Regions from separate parts of the Oceanobacillus sp. B139/18 genome, predicted to be linked through region 3. Evidence: a T-box and tRNA genes for the amino acid it is inferred to sense, from the RefSeq annotation. Region 3 holds a T-box; the other regions hold tRNA genes.
What was found. The T-box of region 3 lies ahead of serS (serine--tRNA ligase). A T-box ahead of a tRNA ligase gene usually reads a tRNA of that ligase, here a tRNA-Ser.
Positions count from the first base shown of each region.

Region 1: it encodes a tRNA-Ser, which carries the amino acid that the T-box ahead of serS (serine--tRNA ligase) is inferred to sense. The anticodon was not compared.
Region 2: it encodes a tRNA-Ser, which carries the amino acid that the T-box ahead of serS (serine--tRNA ligase) is inferred to sense. The anticodon was not compared.

Region 1 is NZ_JBVFXI010000001.1:498,717-501,918, reverse strand. It holds gene ACZSMY_RS02420 (MFS transporter) at 1-778, opposite strand, end outside; gene sodA (superoxide dismutase SodA) at 880-1,491, opposite strand; tRNA gene ACZSMY_RS02410 (tRNA-Phe) at 1,762-1,834, opposite strand; tRNA gene ACZSMY_RS02405 (tRNA-Ser) at 1,888-1,980, opposite strand; tRNA gene ACZSMY_RS02400 (tRNA-Ile) at 1,993-2,069, opposite strand; tRNA gene ACZSMY_RS02395 (tRNA-His) at 2,086-2,161, opposite strand; tRNA gene ACZSMY_RS02390 (tRNA-Met) at 2,191-2,267, opposite strand; tRNA gene ACZSMY_RS02385 (tRNA-Asn) at 2,269-2,343, opposite strand; gene ACZSMY_RS02380 (Na/Pi cotransporter family protein) at 2,762-3,202, opposite strand, start outside.
Region 2 is NZ_JBVFXI010000011.1:36,332-39,533, forward strand. It holds partial or broken gene ACZSMY_RS21410 (type 1 glutamine amidotransferase family protein) at 1-201, opposite strand, end outside; tRNA gene ACZSMY_RS21415 (tRNA-Leu) at 762-845, opposite strand; tRNA gene ACZSMY_RS21420 (tRNA-Leu) at 860-947, opposite strand; tRNA gene ACZSMY_RS21425 (tRNA-Lys) at 958-1,033, opposite strand; tRNA gene ACZSMY_RS21430 (tRNA-Gln) at 1,127-1,201, opposite strand; tRNA gene ACZSMY_RS21435 (tRNA-Asp) at 1,209-1,285, opposite strand; tRNA gene ACZSMY_RS21440 (tRNA-Glu) at 1,314-1,385, opposite strand; tRNA gene ACZSMY_RS21445 (tRNA-Ser) at 1,402-1,492, opposite strand; tRNA gene ACZSMY_RS21450 (tRNA-Asn) at 1,499-1,573, opposite strand; gene ACZSMY_RS21455 (SprT family protein) at 1,837-2,289, opposite strand; gene ACZSMY_RS21460 (catalase) at 2,735-3,202, shown strand, end outside.
Region 3 is NZ_JBVFXI010000007.1:72,054-75,255, forward strand. It holds gene ACZSMY_RS18420 (GTP pyrophosphokinase) at 1-166, shown strand, start outside; tRNA gene ACZSMY_RS18425 (tRNA-Ser) at 243-335, opposite strand; gene serS (serine--tRNA ligase) at 465-1,742, opposite strand; T-box leader at 1,806-2,041, opposite strand; gene ACZSMY_RS18435 (D-alanyl-D-alanine carboxypeptidase family protein) at 2,109-3,202, opposite strand, start outside.

The sequences.
Region 1 (3,202 bases), on a different contig from region 3:
AAACCCCTAAAATAAGCTCACTGTTCGTAACAAGAAAAATCCAGATGGTAATATAGAAACCATAAATACCTTCTCTCAGCCCTTGAAAAAAGTGAGCATGTAAAATACGCTTCCAATTTTTATTTTTCTTTCTTTCATTGATGACAGCAGGTAAAGCAAAGCTTCCTCTGCTTCCCTTTCGTATAATAAAAAAGCTTACAATAATGGCAGCAATAAACAGGCTTAAGGAAATGATAAAAATAGCGGTATAGCCAAAATCCCCGGCCATTTTTGAAATCATCCATCCTGCAAGCAACGGTCCAATCATACCTGCAAACGAGGTCAGTGTGCCGGAAATGCCATTAAACCAATCTCTTGTATCCGGTTCGGTAATCTCAAAGGTCAGTACATAATAAGCTAACCAAAAAAAACCGTACCCTATTCCCAATAAACAACCGAGTATAAAATTATAATATGCAGCCAGCTCGCCGATCCAAAGAACGAACAGAAAAAAGAAACATAAAAAAAGAATTCCGATTCGCAATATAATGATGCGATCGATTTTTTTGGATAATTTTCCAGCATAAATAAAAGATAATGCCTGGAATACATAGCTTGCCAAGTGATAATTAGCAATCACAAAAAAATCTCCGGATTGCTTCCATAGGTACACATTAACAAATGTATTTGATAAAAAGATTCCTGCTGCATATAAAGCGCCGATAAGCAAGAGTATCCAAAGATCCCGATATTCATCTTTTTGTTGTTTATATCTTCTGTACTGCTGTTGTAATTGCATAGAAAACGACTCCTTCTTCTTTTATTTTTAGCGAAGGAGCCGTATCTATACAAAAAGCTTGCAGAAACATAAAGTTATCTGCAAGCTTTTATAATTATTCTTTATTTTGCTGCTTCGTAATTGTTTGTTACTTGATCCCAGTTAACAACATTCCAGAATGCAGAAATATAGTCCGGGCGTCTGTTTTGATATTTAAGATAATATGCATGCTCCCATACATCTAATCCTAATAGTGGCGTCTTACCATCTGTTAATGGAGAATCCTGGTTTGGAGTGCTTGTGATTTCAAGCTCGCCATTGTTTAATACTAACCATGCCCAGCCAGAACCGAAACGTCCTGCTGCCGCAGCTGCAAAATCCTCTTTAAATTTGTCAAAAGAACCGAATTTGCTGTTGATTTTATCGGCCAGCTCGCCAGTTGGTTCTCCGCCGCCGTTTGGTGACAAAGTCTTCCAGAAGAAGCTGTGGTTAGCATGTCCGCCGCCATTGTTGCGTACAGCAGTACGGATGCTTTCAGGAACCTCATTTAAGTCCCTCACAAGCTCATCAACTGATTTGTTTTGCAGATCTTCATGTCCTTCTAATGCATCATTTAATTTGGTAACGTAGGTGTTGTGATGCTTCGTATGGTGAATGTTCATTGTTTCTTTATCGATAGATGGTTCCAATGCATCGTATGCATAAGGTAATTCCGGTAATTCAAATTTTGCCATGTGTAACTCCTCCTTAAAATAAATGATGATTTTATTTCTACAATTTATACGTTATCAAAGGTAAGAATTTCTTGCAAATATTTTGCACTGATATGTATCAAACATTCCTTATTAAATAACCATTTACATATTATTGACTATCCCATTTTGATTTAGGGAAACTTTTTTCCCTTAAAGAAACAACAAAATATTTATAAAAAGAATCAGATTCCGCTTGCAAAATCTGAAAAAAGCACACAAAAAAAACAAGCTTTGTGCTTGTTTTTTAGATGGCTCGGGACGGAATCGAACCGCCGACACAAGGATTTTCAGTCCTCTGCTCTACCGACTGAGCTACCAAGCCGTACATGGAGCTTTGATATAAAAGCTCTCCATCATTCTGTTGTGAAATATGTATGGAGGAGGTAGAGGGATTCGAACCCCCGCGCGGTTTGACCCGCCTCTCGGTTTTCAAGACCGACCCCTTCAGCCAGACTTGGGTATACCTCCAGACAGAATAAATGGTGGACCCTGCAGGACTCGAACCTGCGACCGATCGGTTATGAGCCGATAGCTCTAACCAACTGAGCTAAGGGTCCTTTTACTATTATTGAATGGGGCGACCGGTGGGGATCGAACCCACGCGTGCCGGAGCCACAATCCGGTGCGTTAACCACTTCGCCACGGCCGCCATGAAATAGCAAATGTATGTATATTTTTTGGTAGCGGCGGAGGGGATCGAACCCCCGACCTCACGGGTATGAACCGTACGCTCTCGCCAGCTGAGCTACACCGCCATGGCTCCACAGGTAGGATTCGAACCTACGACCGATCGGTTAACAGCCGATTGCTCTACCACTGAGCTACTGTGGAATAATGTTTGTTTTAATTAGCAACAAAATATAATTTATCATGTTCTGTTGATTATGTCAACAACTTTTTTTGCGGTGTTGCAAAAGTTTTTATCAGAAGTTGACTGCAAGAATTATAATAGCATGTAATATAACATATTTCAACAAAAACTTATAAAAACTTTTTTCATTTCCGGTAATATATAGAAAAAGCTGTATTTCTATCGCATCTGTTATCCCCCCTTTTTAATATGCATGCTTCAAAATAATCAGATGTTCCATAAATGCTGTTGATAAATTATGCACCTCCGCGCTGCATAATAATGACCGACAGTTATCACGTTAAAAGCGTTCTCTTCCCCTTTTATCCCGAAATAGATGAAATAAGGGCTCTATCCGCTTCATTACAACAGATAGAGCCCTTTTATATCAGATCATCCTTAATGGTCTCCTAAGACGTTCTGAGCAATGTTTACAGCATGATCGCCAATTCGTTCTAAATTACTTATGATATCGACAAAAACGATTCCTGCTGATCCATTACAAGTGCCTTCATTCATACGGATAATATGGTTTTTACGGAATTTCCGCTCCATTTTATCGATTTGGTCTTCTTTTTGAATAACTTCTAAAGCCGCTTCCCGATCGTTTGCCTCTAAAGCCTCAACAGCCTGTTTAACTGTCATATACGTTAAATCAAACATTTTGTTGAGATCTTCAATTGCCTGATCTGTCAGCGAAACTTTGTTGGACATTTTATAGTCCACCAGTTCAACCACATTCTCAAAATGGTCGCCAATTCGTTCAATATCACGAATTGTACTCATTAAGCTGGTATGTTCTATACTTTCCGGTTCTGTTAAGTTGGTAGAAGCGATATC
Region 2 (3,202 bases), on a different contig from region 3:
CCGTTACCAATAGATGAGCATCCTCAGGTTCAGAACCAATGATTTAATCGACAGCAGTTCTAAAACCGCCAATGGAACTTACCGTATCCTCCAAAGAAATCGTATGAACCGACCAATCCTCCCTCTGATTTAATGTTGTTGATAAGTAAGCACCTTCCCAATCTGGTATTCGTCCAGGATAAGAAATAAAGCCTGTTTCATAAGCATCACACCACCTGTTAATAATTTACAACCTTGCAGTGATTGCCTCATTTAACTCATTTATAAAATCACTACATTCTTATTTATTAAAGTAATTATACCAAAAAAGATTTATATTATGAATATTATAAATCTTTTATTGAGCTGGTTTATTGGGTTTACATTCTTTCAAGTCAATATGTTCCAGCAACTAGAGATATTTTTAACAGGCTCATCGAAAAATTGGTGAACACGTTAACCTTGAAGCTATCTACTGACATGATTTAAGGTATTTTCCCGTTGCTTTACTAGTTCCTCAAAGCGAAGAACACGTAACCTTTAAAGAACGCCTGGGGCGCTCATCCATTACTACGATAATTAATGTTTAGTTGTTCTCTAGTAAGCAAAGAGAAACTGCTGACAAATTGGATGATTTATTCTAAATCCGAACATTACGATTTTACCATATATTTACATGGCATCAAAATGGCATCAGTAAAACAAAAAAGCACCCATAAAATGAGTGCATAAAAAAATATCAAAGGTCTGCAACCCTTGATATGACTGGTTTGTACATATGATGCGGTCGGTGGGATTTGAACCCACACGGGTTATTCACCCACCAGGCCCTCAACCTGGCGCGTCTGCCATTCCGCCACGACCGCATAATATAAAAAAATGGTGCGGATGAAGGGAGTCGAACCCCCACGTCCTTAACGGACACTGGAGCCTGATTCCAGCGCGTCTGCCAATTCCGCCACATCCGCAAGATAAAAATGGTGAGCCATGAAGGATTCGAACCTTCGACCCTCTGATTAAAAGTCAGATGCTCTACCGACTGAGCTAATGGCTCCTATATATGACAGGTCATTATTTATAGTCCCTATCAATAAAAAAATACTATTATCTGTAATAGTATTATCATGTATTCCTTCTAAAAAGAAAATGGCTGGGCCACCAGGATTCGAACCTGGGGTACACGGGATCAAAACCCGATGCCTTACCGCTTGGCTATGGCCCAACTATAATGGCGGTCCGGACGGGACTCGAACCCGCGACCTCCTGCGTGACAGGCAGGCATTCTAACCAACTGAACTACCGGACCAATTATTTATTTTGATTTCTTAGAAAGATGACCCGTACGGGATTCGAACCCGTGTTACCGCCGTGAAAGGGCGGTGTCTTAACCGCTTGACCAACGGGCCATTATGAAAATTAAAATGGCGGAGAAGGAGGGATTTGAACCCTCGCGCCGCTTACACGACCTACACCCTTAGCAGGGGCGCCTCTTCAGCCACTTGAGTACTTCTCCAAATAATGGCTCCACAGGTAGGATTCGAACCTACGACCGATCGGTTAACAGCCGATTGCTCTACCACTGAGCTACTGTGGAATATAAAAGTAATCAGTCACTATCTATGTAATATCCTAATTACGCAACAACAAGAAATATCATACAATATATCCTGTTTTTTGTCAACAAAAACTGTTGAATTTCTTAAAAAGTTTTTTTCGCTTAGAAAGTTATTCAAAAATCCAAGCCATTCGACAAAGCTGCTGAACAGGTCATTCGCAATGAATGAAAACTGTCATTTCATATCAGCTACATTAATTTATCATGGATCATATTATTCGTCAATACTTAATTGAAAAAAATTAAATCAGATGTAATCTCCCCCTGCATTTTCCACATCGATACCTGGATACATCTACTTTCCTTACTCTTTTATAAACCATTTTACATTTTTGGCATTCATATATATGCTGGTAGCGCTGCTGATTCGAAGGAAGCTGTTTACAATGACGGGGAGAGCCCGTTTTTGCAAGCAATTCTCTAAAATCTTTATCTCGATGCTGGTACCCTTTTCCTTCAATATGCAAATGGTAATGACAAAGCTCGTGCTTAATAATCCCGTGAAACTCTTCCTTATCAGATTCCAGTACATATTTGGGATTCAATTCAATTAATCGTTTACTTGGGATATATCTCCCTCCAGTTGTCCGCAGACGGGAGTTAAATCGTACTTTGTCCATAAACGTTTTATTAAAGAAAGCTTCTGACAGCTGATTAACTAACTGGTACAATTCTTCCTCCGGCATTGGGTCCATCTGTTTCAACCTCCAATATATAAAGAAAGCTTCATTATTTTAATGTTCTTCTTACCTTCCTGACAATTCAAAACATACTTCTTTATTATACGCCATCAGAAATTCCCAAAAATTGTTTAACTGATGACAACTCATTTTAACATAAAAAAGAAGCTGTCGGAACTTCTATTCTCTATCTTATATTTCAGTTATACTAAGAGTTTTATTCTCATTTAAAAAACTTAATTGAGAATTAGTAGAATCACTTATCTAATATATTATTTTATTCTAAAAGAAAACAACACTTTACTAACATTTGCTTAAAAATACGATACCCACCGTCAAGAAGGACTTCTATATCAAAATAAAAAAATGTCATTCAAATTAAACAAGAATATTAATAGCAATCTACTATTTATTATGTTATTATAATAATTGTATTTAATATATAGGAGGGAAACTATCTATGAGTGAAAAAAGAAAAATGACCACTGCATTTGGAGCTCCTGTTCCAAATGATGATGATTCTAAAACGGCCGGTAAACGTGGTCCATTATTAATGGAAGATTTTTGGTTTCTTGAAAAGCTTGCACACTTTGATCGCGAAGTAATTCCTGAGCGCCGTATGCACGCAAAAGGATCCGGAGCTTATGGAACATTAACGATTACTAACGACATTACTAAATATACAAAAGCAAAAGTCTTCTCTGAAGTCGGGAAGAAAACAGACATGTTTATCCGTTTCTCTACCGTAGCTGGTGAACGCGGAGCTGCTGATGCAGAACGCGATATCCGCGGTACTGCGATGAAATTCTACACAGAAGAAGGAAACTGGGACTTAGTCGGTAATAATACGCCTGTATTCTTTATGAGAGACCCTAAACGTTTCCCAGATTTGAACCATGTTGTAAAACGTGATCCAAAAACAAATATG
Region 3 (3,202 bases):
AAATCAACTGGATGAAAAGATGGAGTTTCTTCATACGGAAATCAATGAAGCAAAAGAGGATAAACACGCAGAGAGCAAGCTTAACTTTCTGCCGCTTGATAACAAACGCTTCCCGCTGCCAAAACAGTTATTAGAATCGTTGTTGGAGCGAAGAGATAGAGAGTAAACATATATATGTATTAGAAAACCCGCAGCACGAAAGCTGCGGGTTTTTATCTCCAATTTTTTACGGTTGTTTTAAATGGAGGAGGTAGAGGGATTCGAACCCCCGCGCGGTTTGACCCGCCTCTCGGTTTTCAAGACCGACCCCTTCAGCCAGACTTGGGTATACCTCCATGAAATAACGCTAATTTGCTCACTTCCTAGCGAACAAAATATACTATATCATCCTCAAAGATGACTTGTCAATATTTTTTATCAAAAAATAAGAGGCCCCCAAAGATGGAGAGCCTCTTACTTAATCATTACTTGCCAATCACTTCAATGCCGCCCATATACGGACGCAATACTTCAGGAATTACTACACTTCCATCTTCCTGCTGGCAATTCTCTAAAATAGCCGCTACAGTACGTCCTAACGCAAGACCAGAACCGTTTAACGTATGGACAAATTCTGGTTTTCCATTTGCTTCGCGGCGGAAGCGAATTCCGGCACGGCGCGCTTGGAAATCCTCAAAATTAGAACAAGAAGAAATTTCACGGTACGTATGCTGGCTTGGAATCCATACTTCAATATCGTATTTTTTCGCTGCTGTAAAGCCTAAATCACCTGTACACATACTCATCACACGATAAGGGAGTTCTAACAGCTGCAATACTTTTTCCGCTTCCCCTGTCAGTCTTTCTAATGTGTCATAAGAATCTTCCGGTTTCACGAAATTCACAAGCTCCACTTTGTTAAATTGATGCTGGCGAATCAAGCCGCGTGTATCTCTTCCGGCAGAACCTGCTTCAGAACGGAAGCTGGCGCTGAATGCAACATATTTTTTCGGCAACGCCTCTCCTGATAAAATCTCATCACGGTGATAATTGGTTACAGGGACTTCTGCAGTCGGCACCAGAAAATAATCCCAGTCTTCCAGTTTAAACGCATCCTCTTCAAATTTCGGAAGCTGTCCTGTTCCTGTCATACTCAGGCGATTCACAATGTATGGAGGAAGCATTTCCTGATAGCCATGCTTATCCGCATGCAGATCCATCATGAAGTTTAATAATGCACGTTCCAGTCTTGCTCCTAATCCTTTATAAAAAACAAAACGGCTTCCTGTTACCTTTGCTGCACGTTCAAAGTCCAAAATATCTAAATTTGTCGCAACATCCCAGTGCGGCTGTGCTTCAAATGAAAATTCCGGCACCTCTCCCCATTTACGTGCTTCTACATTATCATCCTCATCTTCACCAACAGGCACACTCTCATGCGGCAGATTAGGAATAGAAAGCATGATATGTTCCAGGGTTTCCTCAATGTCTTTTAATTCTTTATCATATTTAGAAATTTGATCTCCAACTTCACGCATAGAAGCTATGGCTTCCTCCGCATCCTTCTTCTCGCGCTTTAAAACAGAAATTTCCTTAGACACTTCATTACGTTTTGCCTTTAGTTTTTCTGTCTCTGCAATCAATTCCCGTCTTCTTACATCAAGCTCGCCAAATTTGTCTAAATCGCCAAGGTCTTCTCCGCGGTGTGCTAATCTTTGCTTCACTTCATCAAAGTTATTTCGTACATATTTCATATCTAACATACTGATTACCTCCTATATTTTTAATGTCTTTAAAACCATAAAAAAACTCCCATCCCTTATGTAGAAAGGGACGAGAGTATATTTCCCGCGTTGCCACCCTAGTTAAAGAATCTATACAGACAGATTCTTCCGGCTTTATATACGAATAACGTCGTATCTCCGTGCTTACTTACGTGACTGAACCACTTCAATAAGCATGCTCCAGGATGGATTCACTGCATTCTAACGCTAATTTGCACCAGATATTAGCTCTCTATAGATAGAATCAAACAGCTACTGCTTCCTATCAACGCTTTATTATTTCAATGAATGATTGTATATCATCATAATCTATTTCCAATCAGGTTGCAAGACTTCCTGCAAAAATTAGCTGAAAAGTCCCTTCACCCAATTAAATGCACCTTGGAACATGTTTACAAAGAAATCACCAATAGATTGTAACGTAAGCATAAACCAATTTGCTTTTTCAACGGAGTCCATTGCAACTAAATCATAACTTTCCTGACTCGCTTCATCGGAAATATATCCAAAATCTTCTTCTTCTCCATCATAGACAACGGTAACTGTTCCGATAACTTCATCTGCTTCCACTGGAGCTTCTAACTCTCCATTATCATTCAATCTGTCTTCATCAATTTTATATTCTAAATGATACAGATCTTCCTCACCAGTTTTGATCGGAACATGAATCCCTTCATTGATGCCAATATTTACTTCTTTTTCTTTTCCTCTTGCAACCGGAGCTGTTTCATTGCCTTCTTCTTGATATCCTGCCGGGAATAATTCTTGTGTTTCAAATTGATCAAATCCATAATCAAACAGTTTTGCAGTCTCATTAAAACGGGCATCTTCACTGTCTGTTTTCATAACCACACTGATAAGACGTCGTCCATCCCGTTCTGCTGTTCCTGTAAAAGCATAACCGGCAACCGTTGTAAAACCAGTTTTTAAACCATCTACACCTTCATAGTAATGCTGCTGTAAATAATCTGCATCATGATCCAGCATGTAATTCCAGTTACGGATCTCCTGATCATCAAATTCCGTACTCGGCACGCTGGAAATTTCTAATGCTTCCGGATAATCATTCACTAATGCAGACCCTAAAATTGCTGCTGAACGGGCTGATAATAAGTTTGTATCGTTAGGACTTGTTCCTTCTGGATAATTATCCCCCAGACTCTCATTATCTAATCCGCTGGAATTAACAAATTTATATTCCGGCATTCCCAGTTCTTCTGCCTTTGCATTCATCATTTCGACAAATTCACTTTCTGAACTTGCAATTAACTCTGCAAGTGCAATCGTTGTCGCATTATCTGAGTTGATTGCCATTGCTTTATATAAATCTTCTACTGTGTAATCTTGCTGCTGTCTTAATCCAACCCCTGAAAAATCATCATTGCTGGATATTTCATATGCATAATCACTAATTTGTGTTGTTGTATCCCAGGAAATAT